One region of the Nocardioides montaniterrae genome, then DNA from elsewhere that is predicted to be linked to it. Evidence: predicted binding sites of a transcription regulator. Region 1 holds the regulator's gene; the other holds the start of a gene.
The links. The regulator LexA, encoded in region 1, represses DNA repair genes until DNA is damaged. The targets are predictions, from matches to a motif close to TCGAACANNTGTTCGA.
Positions count from the first base shown of each region.

Region 2: ACYVJ3_RS14500 (SAV_6107 family HEPN domain-containing protein) is a predicted target of LexA. The motif match lies at 2,021-2,036, and genes of this name have one in related genera.

Region 1 is NZ_BAAGSB010000001.1:252,899-256,396, forward strand. It holds gene ACYVJ3_RS01360 (LysM peptidoglycan-binding domain-containing protein) at 148-483, opposite strand; gene lexA (transcriptional repressor LexA) at 742-1,479, shown strand; gene ACYVJ3_RS01370 (MXAN_6640 family putative metalloprotease) at 1,534-3,192, shown strand; gene ACYVJ3_RS01375 (MXAN_6640 family putative metalloprotease) at 3,245-3,498, shown strand, end outside.
Region 2 is NZ_BAAGSB010000012.1:6,050-9,547, reverse strand. It holds gene dinB (DNA polymerase IV) at 1-821, opposite strand, end outside; gene ACYVJ3_RS14505 (methyltransferase domain-containing protein) at 843-1,544, opposite strand; gene ACYVJ3_RS14500 (SAV_6107 family HEPN domain-containing protein) at 1,574-1,996, opposite strand; gene ACYVJ3_RS14495 (SGNH/GDSL hydrolase family protein) at 2,123-3,181, shown strand; gene ACYVJ3_RS14490 (hypothetical protein) at 3,159-3,498, opposite strand, start outside.

The DNA of each region.
Region 1 (3,498 bases):
GTCGGCCTGCCCCTGTGGAAAAACCGCGAGAGCCCGGTCCAGGGGAAATCTGGACCGGGCTCTCGTCTTCCCCAACGCCTGCCGGGGTCGAGGCGGCAGGCGAAGTCTGTATTCAGTTGTGAACCGCGCCGTCCGGGGCGCGGAGTCCTAGTTGTTCGGGACCCGGAGGTCCTGGCCGGCGTACACCATGCCGTCGGTGACGTCGTTGAGGTCGGTGATGCGCTGGACCATCTCGCCCGTCGTGACGCCGACCGACCCCGCGGCCGTGCCGGCGATGTCCCACAGGGTGTCGCCGGGGTGGACGGTCACGACGTGCACGTCAGCGTCGCCCGCGTGGGCGCCACCGGCGGAGGCCGAGGCGACCGCCAGGCCGATCGCGAAGATCGCGATCAGCGCGAGGGCGAGGACGACCAGCCGGCCGCGGCGCGTGAGGCGCAGCTGCGGGCGGTAGTCGTAGGTGGGGCTGAAGCTGATGGTGCTCATCGTGACCTCCGGGGAAGTGGGTCTGGTCCGTGTTCGATCAGAGTCAAGCGGAAGGCACCGACACAACCCTCGGTGAAGGTCCTGTCCGTATCTCGATCAGACGTTCGATCGAACACATGGACGATGTTAGAACACCCATTCGAACAATCCCGTGCATTTCATCGCAAACTTGTTCGACGGCGTGTCGTACGCCGCCGCGACACGCCCACCTCGAACACCTGTTTGATCACGGGAGTGATCGGGGTTACGGTCGGAGGCATGACGAAGAAGGCGATCCGCCCGGTCAGCGAGCTCCCCGACGGTCCCCCGGACGGCTCCGGCCTGACCCCGCGCCAGCAGCGCATCCTGACCACGATCAAGAAGGCCATCGACTCCCGCGGCTATCCGCCCTCCATGCGCGAGATCGGCGAGGCCGTCGGCCTGACCAGCACCTCCAGCGTCGCCCACCAGCTGCGTGCCCTCGAGGCCAAGGGCTTCGTACGCCGCGACCCGCACCTGCCCCGCGCGATCGAGGTGTTCCTGCCCGAGAGCCTCCAGAAGCGCAAGCCCCTCACCGGCGCGGGCCCGACCGACGACGCCGAGTCGAGCTTCGACGAGACCGGCATCAACGACGCCGCGCCGACGCCGAGCAACGTCCCGCTCGTCGGCCGCATCGCCGCCGGTGGCCCGATCCTGGCCGAGGAACGCGTCGAGGACGTCTTCCCGCTGCCCAAGCAGCTCGTCGGCGACGGCCAGCTGTTCCTGCTCGAGGTCAGCGGCGAGTCGATGATCGAGGCCGCGATCTGCAACGGCGACTACGTCGTGATCCGCCAGCAGAACACCGCCGAGAACGGCGAGATCGTCGCCGCGATGATCGACGGCGAGGCCACGGTCAAGACCCTGAGCCGCAAGGACGGCAAGGTCTGGCTGCTGCCGCACAACCCTGCCTTCGAACCGATCGACGGCACCCACGCCACGATCCTGGGCAAGGTCACCGCGGTGCTGCGGAAGGTCTAGTCCACTAGGCCGCGGAGCGCGGGAAATCCGCGCTCCGCACCTAGTCTGGCGCGCATGCTCAGCACCCGCGCCAGGTCGTACGCCGGCGTCCTCGTCCTCGTCCTCGGCACCGCGTTCGCGAGCCCGCTCAGTGCGACCGCCACGCCTGCCCCGCCAGCCGCGCCCGGCCACGGGCGCGCTCTGCCTTCCCACGCACAGGCCACCGCCGCTCTCGAGCGGGCCGAGACGCTGTTCCACGGCACCCGTCGCGAGGCCCGCGCCATCCAACGGACGACGGACGCCTCGATCGTGCTGTCGGACCTGCGCGTCGCCTACCGGTCGCTGAGCAAGGACCAGCAGGTCCAGGCCGACCGCCTCTTCGCCCGCCCGAGCGCGACCAGCGACGGCTCCGGCGACCCGGTGTACCGCACGAACGCGCACTACGTCTGCTCCACCCCTGACCGCATCTGCGTCCACTACGTCACCGCGGCGGAGGACCCGACCAACGGCGTCAGCGCACAGGACGGCCCCGACGCCAACACCACGCCCGACTACGTCGACATGGTCCTGGCCATCGTGGTGCACGTCCGCTCCGTCTACGCCGCGGCCGGCTACCGCATGCCGCTCGATGACTCCGGCAGCACCAACCATGGCCCCAACGGGTGGACCGACATCTACCTGGCCAACCTCGGCCCGAGCACCTACGGCTACTGCACCAGCGACGACCCGGACATGACCGACTACGCGGTGTCGGCGTACTGCGTGCTCGACAACAACTTCTCCCAGGCCGAGTTCCCGACGAACACGCCCATGGAGAACGTCCAGGTCACCGCCGCGCACGAGTTCTTCCACGCCGTCCAGTTCTCCTACGACATCGGTGAGGACGACTGGATCAAGGAGGCGACGGCCACCTGGGCCGAGGACCAGCTCTACACCGACGTCAACGACAACCTGCAGTACCTGCGCTACAGCCCGATCTCCAACCCGGGCCTGCCCATGGACGTCAACAACAGCCACTGGTACGGCACCTGGATCTTCTTCCGCTACCTCACCGAGCGCGTCGCTCCGCAGATGGATGCCAACAACGCACTGCCCGTGGTGATGTTGAACCTGTGGCAGCACATGGACGCGAACAAGGCGGCCAACCCGGCCGCGCAGGACATGTACTCCACCCAGGCGATCTCGGCCGTGCTCGCGTCGCGCGGCACCAGCCTCTCCAAGGTGTTCAGCGGCTTCGCCCTCGCGGCCCGCCACCCCACGAAGTTCTTCCGTGAGGCTGCGGCCAACCACTACCCGAGCGCACCGGTCGCCGTGAGCACCCGCGTGGGGCCCGGCAAGAAGGTGGTCAAGGTCCACGGCACCCTGAAGCACCTCAGCTACGTCGCCATCCGGCTGAGCACCATCCGCGGCATGGCCAGCAGCTGGCGCCCGCGGCTGCACTTCGACCTGCCCAACCGGGCGCGGGGCGCGGCGGCGACGCTGTGGACCAACTACCGCTCCGGGTCGCACGCCATGCGGTTGATCAAGCTGGACGCCAGCGGCAACGCGACCGTCAGCATCAAGTTCGGCTACCAGCTCGTGAAGAACGTCGAGGTCGAGCTCCTCAACACCTCGACGCGCTTCTCCTGCTGGGACCAGCCGAACCCGAACCAGCTGCAGTACAGCTGCTGGTCGAGCCACAGCTACGACGACAACACCGCCGACAGCCTGGTCGCGACGGCGTACAAGAGCTGAGACGGGAGCGGTCGTTCGCCGGTCCGGCGGACGACCGCTTAGGCTCGAGTGCATGTCTCGGACCCGGACCCTGACCCTTGCACTGCTGATCGCGCTGGGCCTCACGCTCACCACGCCATCGGCGTACGCCGGAACGACACCGCCCTCCCCGGGGGCGAACGGCCTCAGCCGGGCGCTGCTGCACGCCCAGGCGGCGCTGCAGTCGGTGCAGCAGATCCTGGCCGGCAACGGCAGCAACGGTCACCCGGACCTGACCATGGCGCTGCGCAACCTGGCCGTCACCAAGAACAGCCTGCCGCCGGCCCA
Region 2 (3,498 bases), on a different contig from region 1:
AGCAGCTCGCGCGCCAGCTGGCCGCGATCGCGTACGTCGACCGCCAGCGTGTGCTGCGACCCCATGCTCCCCTCGGGCTCACCCTCCCCGAACCCGAACGTCCCCGCACGCCCCGGCGTCAGGTAGTCACGGTCGGTGCCCCACGCGAGGTGGTGCAGCGTGGTCCCGAGGTGGGTGCCGACCCGACGCCGGAGGTCGTCCACGGGCACTGCCGCGACCGACCCCACGGTCGTCAGCCCGAGCCGGTGCAGGCGGTCACGGGTGGCCGGGCCGACGCCGTACAGCTCCCCCACGTCCAGCGGATGGATCTCGGCCACGAACCGCTCCGGCGAGAGCACGCAGACCCCGTCGGGCTTGGCCCGTCGGCTGCCGAGCTTGGCCACCGACACCGTCGCGCCGATCCCGACCGAGCAGGTGATGCCGTGCTCGGCGTACACCCGGGAGCGGATCAGCGACGCGATCCGCTCGGGCGGGCCGAACAGACGCTCCGCACCGCTGACGTCGAGGAACGCCTCGTCCAGGGAGACCACCTCGACCACCGGCGTCACCGAGCGGAACGTCTCCATGATCGCCTTCGAGGTCGGCGTCAGCAGGCCGAAGTCGGGCGCCATGAAGATCGCCCGCGGGCACAGCCGCTCGGCCTCGCGGCCCGACATCCCCGATCGCACCCCGAAGTCGCGCGCGGGGTAGTTCGCCGAGAGCACGACCCCTCGGTGCCCGCCGCCGATGATCACCGGTCGCTCGTGCAGCTCGGGCCGGTCACGGATCATCACCGACGCGTAGAACGCGTCCATGTCGACGTGGAGCAGGTGCAGCGGCATCACGCCGCCGCCGGAGCAGGGCTAGCGCGCCAGGACGTGCAGCTGCGTGGCGAGCGGGAGGTACTCCTCGCGAGGGGCAGCCGCGCGCTCGAGCTCGACCAGCGACGCGACACCGCCGGGCTCCTGGTCGATGAGTGCGCCGGGCACGAGGTCGGTGAAGACGCGTACGCCGTGCACCGACTCGACCGCGAAGCCGGCCTGGGCCAGCAGCGCGGTGACCTCGTCTCGCGTGAAGCGGCGACGGCCGCGGACCGGGTCGCCGGCGCCGAGGTCGGCCAGCACCGCCCGCGCCTGCTGGAACTGGCCGGCCATCGCCTTGGCCAGGACGGTCGCGTGGGTCTGGGCGACCAGCAGGCTGAGCACGCCTCCGGGACGCAGCACCTCGCGGATCGCGGCGAGTGCTGCGACCGGGTCGACGACCTCGAGCACACCGTGGCAGAGCACCAGGTCAGCGCTCGCGGGACCCACGATCGAGACCAGCTGGTCGACATCGCCCTGGTGGCCGGTGACGCTGACGCCGGCCTCACGGGCCCGGCGACCGAGCGCGGCGAGGGCGTCGGGACTGGGGTCGACCACCGCGACGCGGTGCCCGAGCTCGGCCAGCCGGACGGCAGAACCGCCCGTGCCACCGCCGATGTCGACGACCTCCGCCGTCGTGCCGGCGAGCGCCTGCTCGAGTCCGTCCCAGACGACCACGGTGCGCGGGCCTGCTGCCGATGCCATGCCCAGAACACTAGGGGATCACGTGATGCTCAGCCGACGGCGCGACCGGCGAGACGCTCACCGATCGGCACGTGCGGGGTCAGCCCGAGCGACTGCTCGATCACGGCGAGGAACCGGTCGGCGTCGCGCACCAGGTCGTCGGCCTCGCGCTCGGTGACGGCGTACGTCGATCCTGCCTCCGCCGCGGCCCGCTTGGGGGCGCCCGCGGCGAAGAACCGTGCCCACTCCTCGAGCTCGGGCGCGACCGTCATCAGCAGCACCCAGGCGTTGCGCTGCGGTCGGCGCTTGGCGGGCTCTGGTCGGGCTCGGGCCGCGAGCAGGGCGGCGGCGGCCCGGAGCGCGGAGACGTGGGCGCAGGCGTAGCGGGTCGCGACGTCGCGGGCAGCGACCGCCTCGCTCAGCGATTCCGCCGAACGCATGAGGTAGGAATGGGTGGTCGCCGGCAGCATCATGGGCTCGCCTCTCCTGGATCCTGTTCGAACGTTTGTTCGAACAGTGCCAAGGTACATCTCCCCTCCGACACACCGTCAAGGTCTGCGGGTCGCCCACCTGCGCCGGTCTAGCCTTCACCGGTGCGGATGACTCGATGGGGGGCGGTTCTCGCCCTGCTCACCGGGCTCCTCGCCACCCTCCTCACCGCCTGCGACGCGACCACCGACGACGCGGGCCATCCCGTCCGGGTGATGGTCGTGGGCGACTCGATCTCGCAGGGCCGCCCCGGCGACGCGACCTGGCGATACTGGTTCTGCCAGGCTTTCGCCCACCAGCACGTCCCGCTCAAGATGGTCGGTCCCACCATCGGCCAGCGCAACGGCGCGATGGACTACGAGCTGCCCTGGGACAACGAGGCGCACGCGGCCAAGGGCGGCTCCCGGATCGAGTACCACCTGACGCGGATCGTGCAGGAGATGCGGACCTACCGCCCCGACGTCGTGGCCATCGAGATCGGCTTCAACAACGCGCGGGAGGAGAACGGTCCGCAGGTCGCGGCCGGGACGATGCAGCTGATCGACAGGATCTGGTCGGTCGACCCCGACACGAAGATCGTCTACGGCGAGATCCCGCTGCGCGACTGGTACCCCTCCGGCACGCCGGTCAAGGACCGCAACCGGCACGCGGAGGTCGCGTCCCGGATCGTGGCCGAGAAGCTCGCCGGCGACGACCGCGTCGCGATCGCCCACGTCGTCACCGCTCCCGACCGGCCCTGGGACCCCCGCCTGTACTCCACCGACGGCACCCACCCGACCGCGACCGGGCAGACCCTGGTCGCGCAGAGGTACGCCGAGGCGTTCCACGACCTGGGGATCCTCCCCGAGCAGCCGCAGATCTTCCACGAGCGCACGTGGAACCCGCAGCCCCAGGCCGCCGTCTCGCGCGCGTCCACCGGTGGCCTGCACGTCGACTGGCACGCGGTCGTCGCCGACGACTGGACGACCAGCGTGCGGATCACCGTCACCGACGCGAGCGGATCGACCGTGGCCGACCACACCTACCCGACCGACCCCCAGCGGTGGACCGACCCGACGAGTGCGACGTACGTCGTGCCGCCGGGGACCTACCGCGTCGTGCTGACGCCGATCCGGGGCTGGATGACGGGTGCTCCGGGACCGGCGGTCACGATCGTGCTGAAGGGCTGACCTCGGCGCGTCGCCAGCTCGAGGCCCGCAGGAACCGGCTGGTGGTCGGGTGCCAGAGGAACACCAGCGTCGCCGACGACAGCAGGGCCGCGAAGATCAGCGCCCAGACCACCGACGTGGGGGGCGCCGTACGCATCATCGCGAGAGCGCCGAGGACGAGACCGAGGTCGAGCACCGTCATCGAGTAGCGGGCGACGGCCTGCCCCTGGCGCAGCATCGAGAGCAGGATCAGCGCCGTGATCGCGATGACGGCGTAGAGGACGACGACGACCGGCACGAACGAGATCGGCCGGATGTTGCTGTCGTCGGGGTGCAGC